Regions from separate parts of the Paenibacillus sp. 1-8 genome, predicted to be linked through region 2. Evidence: predicted binding sites of a transcription regulator. Region 2 holds the regulator's gene; the other holds the start of a gene.

Region 1 (2,406 bases), 910 kb from region 2:
CTTTTGCACCAGCACGGCCCAGCTCCTGCTTCGTTAAAGGAGAAGCATCCGAATCCCCTGGAACGACAACCACCTTCCTCAAACCATAGGCTTGACGAATCTGATCCTCCAATTGGGACAGGCCGAACAAGTTGTTCGCAATCGGCTCCAGCTGTTCCAGCAGATCCAGTCCTGCTTTGCTCACCTTCATGCCCACACTCTCAATCTCAATCAGCCCTTGGGCTTTAAGAAGATCAGTTTCGGCGCGCAACACGCGCTCGGTCATGTTCAGTGAAGCTGCCAGCGTTCTGCGTCCAATGACATCGGACAGCATAATCTGATGCAGGATCGTGTACCTTTTTTTCAAAACATCCATGAGGTCGGGCAGAAGCTGCTTCTGTATTTCTAATATCTTTCGCATGCTTTCCACTCCCGCACACTTCTAAGTTCTGTCTCTAATGCTATATCACTAACTGGTCTTAAAACGTCCCGGGTTAACTTTTTAAGTCCCACGTATATCTTAACCAATATTTGCTCTACATGCAAGTCTATCTGAACCTATATTTCTCAACTTTTTATGTGAATATGCGCACGTAATAAAAGCTTGCAATTCAATGCCGTATATCATATAATCATCTTTGTTTCCAATTAGCTGTGCGCCCGTGGTCCAACGGATATGACGTAGGCCTCCGGAGCCTGAGATCGAGGTTCGATTCCTCGCGGGCGCGCCATTTTTTATGAATGTTTAAATGCTTCCATATACTATTTTAACCAACTAGAGCGCAGAGGGCTCTTTTTTTTTAACCATTAGTTTGACTTTCTTTGACTTTTTGTTTGAAATTGTTTATCATGTGGTTAATACGGTAACAGTTTATAAATAGGGACGTGTAATCGGCATGTCCACCAAATCCATTAACGATATTAAAGGGAGGTTTTTTGACGTGAGCTATGTTCCTATGGTAGTAGAACAAAGTAACCGCGGCGAACGCGCCTATGACATTTATTCCAGACTGTTGAAGGATCGCATTATTTTGTTGGGCTCGGACGTCAATGACGTTGTAGCCAACTCTATTATTGCGCAAATGCTGTTTTTGGCTGCCGAAGATCCTGAAAAAGACATTCACTTGTATGTTAACAGCCCTGGCGGTTCGATCACAGCTGGTATGGCCATTTTCGATACGATGCAATATATTAAACCTGACGTGTCTACGATTTGTGTAGGTATGGCGGCTTCCATGGGTGCGTTCTTGCTGAACGCAGGTGCCAAGGGCAAACGTTTTGCCTTGCCAAACAGCGAGATTATGATTCACCAACCGCTGGGTGGCGCACAAGGTCAAGCAACGGATATTGAAATCCGCGCCCGCCGCATTCTGAAAATGCGCGACAAATTGAACCGCATTCTCGCAGATCGCACAGGCCAACCACTGGAGCGCATTGAAAAAGACACAGACCGTGACTATTTCATGTCCGCAGATGATGCCAAGGAATACGGTATTATTGATAAAGTGCTAACTAGCTCCTCTCCAGAAGGTGTATAAGAGAACGAATTATCGCCTTTGAGTAGCTGGTAAACCAAAAAAGCTGCCCCGGATGATTGTATCCGGTAGGCAGCTTTTTTGCGTCTTACTGTTCTTTTGGGTATAAATAGTACAAATGATTCATTTGTACTATTCATTCTGTCCAGCAAAAGGCTTACTGCCTTGAGGCAACAATTGAGCAAACGAATAAGTGAACTCAGGAATACCATACGCATAAGGCCCATACTCATACAAGTCAAACACAATCGTCACACCGCTATTCGTTACATAAAAATTAGGATTAGCCGCAATATCCTTGAAGCCACCAAAGCCGCCTTCATTCACCATTGGACCATTAATTTTTTTCTTCAGGTCGCTATTAAGAAACTGTTTGTAATTAGGATTGGCCTTCAGCACGTCAGACAATTGCAGCAATTTCCCATCAGCGAGTGAGAACGTATATCCTTTACGGGCCGTCATACCATGAGCACCAGCCGTATCGGAGTAATCCTCCATAATGATGCTCAAAATCCCTTGTTGGTTATGGGCAATAACAAAATCATTACTGAAAGTATACGGTCTTTCTACTGTAGGTTCACCCTCTGCTACTTGCTTTTTGCCTGCTGCCAGTACTCCCTCCGCTTGCTTTTTGAGTACACTGTTAATGGCCTGCTGAGCTTCAGGGTTTAGCTGGCCACCGCTGATTTGCGGGTACTTAACCTTGTAGGACACCTTTGCATCACTCGAAGCCGGAAGAGATTGGGACGTAATCGTGATCGGATTTAGCTGGCTTTTACTCAATGTTACTGTTTTCTGAGCTGCATTCCACTGAGCATCGATACCCAGATAGTCTTTCAGCAGACTCATAGGAATGTACAGCTTCCCGGCGATCTGTTTGGCGGTCATGCTA
Region 2 (2,406 bases):
GTGCCTTATTTTATGGGCCGCATTGTAGATGCTGCTGCTTTTGTGGAGAAATATCCTTTTGAGGCCATTGGAGAGGAAACACGTTTGACCTTACATCTAACAGATCATTATGCTCCATGGAATGAAGGAATATGGACATTGACGGTTAACGTGGAAGGGCAAGGACATCTGGACAGAGTGGATTCAAGCAGTTCTTCCGAGGACCGTATAGAAACTGACTTGAGTGTGAGTATCCAATCGCTGACCACCCTGATGCTTGGCTATCAGCGGCCTGATGCTCTGTATAAGTGGAGTCGTATTAAAGGGCGCGGCGAGTCTGTATCTGCATTAGAACGTGTAATACCGGTAGCACAAACATTTTTGCTGGATTTTTTCTAATTGTAACGCTCTTAAATGCTCTTGAATCTTCATTTTTTAGGGAATTTAGCTTTAAATACCTATTATAAGGTGTGGATGATTTTACGATATTTTTCAGAACTCTTTCCGTAAAGGGAAGAGTTTTTCTTATATTGTATAAAATGTAATTAGATTGCGAAAAATGATATTGACCCCTTGGCAAAAATATATTTTGTGCTATAATGTGATTATAGTCAAAGAAAGTCAAAGTCAATGGAGCCTGTAGTGCTTCATTAGAATGGTGTGAATACGCTGAGTTTTTAGTCGTATATAATACATTGACACCAACACAGCATGAAAAGATAGACCTGATTTGTTGATAAACATTCACTGTAATCTCATGAGCGTGAGGAAAGGTGTATGGTCTATTACGATTAAAGGTCACACTAGAAGCTAAACGGGATGTTTTTAGGTGAGGACGGAGGGTGAATTAGCTCTGCTACTGGCTTAGATTCGTGACTTTACCGTTTGGTTAAGTTCAATATACGGCGGACTCTGTGGAGCGTGAAATGTACTGAATATTTGCGTTTCCGTTAGTGGAGGATGATGAAATGCGCAATGTTTCCGATATTATTGAACAATATTTGAAGAGCATATTGCTGGAAAGTCCCAAAGGCTTAGTGGAAATTCAGCGTAATGATTTGGCTGACCGCTTTTCCTGCGTGCCGTCGCAAATTAATTATGTAATCAGTACCCGTTTTACGCTGGAAAAAGGCTATGTGGTGGAAAGTAAGCGCGGTGGTGGGGGGTACATTCGCATTCAGCGAATTCAACTGCCCGCACAGCATGCGATCCACACCCATCTCCATCAAAGCATTGGAGAGGAAATTAGTCAATCGGCAGCGGAAGGGCTGATTTATCAGCTGGAGGAAGCTCATTTTTTAAGCAAAAGGGAAGCTGTTTTAATGAAGGCTGCTTTATCAAGGGACACATTATTGCTGAAACTTCCCTATCGTGACCAGCTACGGGCAAGGCTGCTTAAGGCTATGCTGATTTCGTTGCTGGTGGCCAGATAGCGTGTGATTCAAGATTTGGATGTAGGGATTTGTAAAAATCCTGACGCTGAAGGAGGTGCTTTTATGCTGTGCCAAGAATGTAATAAACGGCCGGCAACTTTGCATTTCACCAAAATTGTGAATGGCGAAAAGACAGAGTTTCATATTTGTGAGACGTGTGCGAAGGAAAAAGGGGAGATGATCCCTGGTACACCTAATGGCTTTTCAATTCATAGCCTATTGTCGGGTATGCTGGATTTCGAATCCAGTACAAAGAGCCAGTCGCCAGGCCATAGCGGTCCGCAGAACCTGCAATGCAAGGAGTGTGGCATGACCTATGCACAGTTCAGTAAGCTGGGGCGCTTTGGGTGCCCGTCGTGCTATCAATATTTTGACAGCCGTCTGGACCCGTTGTTCAAGCGTGTGCATGGCAGTACGAGCCATGTGGGCAAGGTTCCAGTTCGCACCGGAGGTCGATTGAAGGTTAAACGGCAAATTGACGATCTGAAAAAAGAGATGCAACAACATATTGTACAGGAAGAATTCGAATCAGCCGCTGAGCTTAGGGATCAAATCAGAGAGCTTGAAAAAGAAATGACTGAAGAGTAAAGTTTGTGAAGAGTAGGAGGGGATGCGTAATGCCTAATATCCGGTTTACGGAAAAGCCGCTAAGTGATTGGATGCGTGGTGATGCTGCGGATTCAGAGATTGTCATTAGCAGCCGGGTGAGAATTGCGCGTAACTTGCAGCATCTGCCTTTTCCCATGCTTGCTACCAACCAGCAGTCGGAAGAAGCACTTCAACGCTTGACGGATATCCTTCAGTATGATGATTTAGGACGCTTTGGTACCTTTCATACCCTGAAAATATCCGAGTTGGATGAGATCGACAAGCAGGTGCTGGTTGAGAAGCATTTGATTAGCCCTAATTTGGCGAACGAATCTCGTAACGGTGCTGTTTTGATTAGCGATGATGAATCGGTTAGTGTTATGATAAACGAAGAGGATCATCTGCG

Evidence for each region. Region 2 encodes CtsR, which represses protease genes until heat stress. Its sites were predicted from a motif close to ATGGTCAATAAAGGTCAAACA; they were not measured.
Region 1: clpP (ATP-dependent Clp endopeptidase proteolytic subunit ClpP) is a predicted target of CtsR. The motif match lies at 789-809, and genes of this name have one in related genera.

The regions. Positions count from the first base shown of each region.
Region 1 is NZ_CM149995.1:219,141-221,546, reverse strand. Features, by position in the region: gene AC0WRU_RS00995 (sugar-binding transcriptional regulator) at 1-400, opposite strand, end outside; tRNA gene AC0WRU_RS00990 (tRNA-Arg) at 636-710, shown strand; gene clpP (ATP-dependent Clp endopeptidase proteolytic subunit ClpP) at 921-1,517, shown strand; gene AC0WRU_RS00980 (DUF3298 domain-containing protein) at 1,647-2,406, opposite strand, start outside.
Region 2 is NZ_CM149995.1:4,760,271-4,762,676, reverse strand. Features, by position in the region: gene AC0WRU_RS22025 (GNAT family N-acetyltransferase) at 1-378, shown strand, start outside; gene AC0WRU_RS22020 (CtsR family transcriptional regulator) at 948-1,412, shown strand; gene AC0WRU_RS22015 (UvrB/UvrC motif-containing protein) at 1,476-2,000, shown strand; gene AC0WRU_RS22010 (protein arginine kinase) at 2,030-2,406, shown strand, end outside.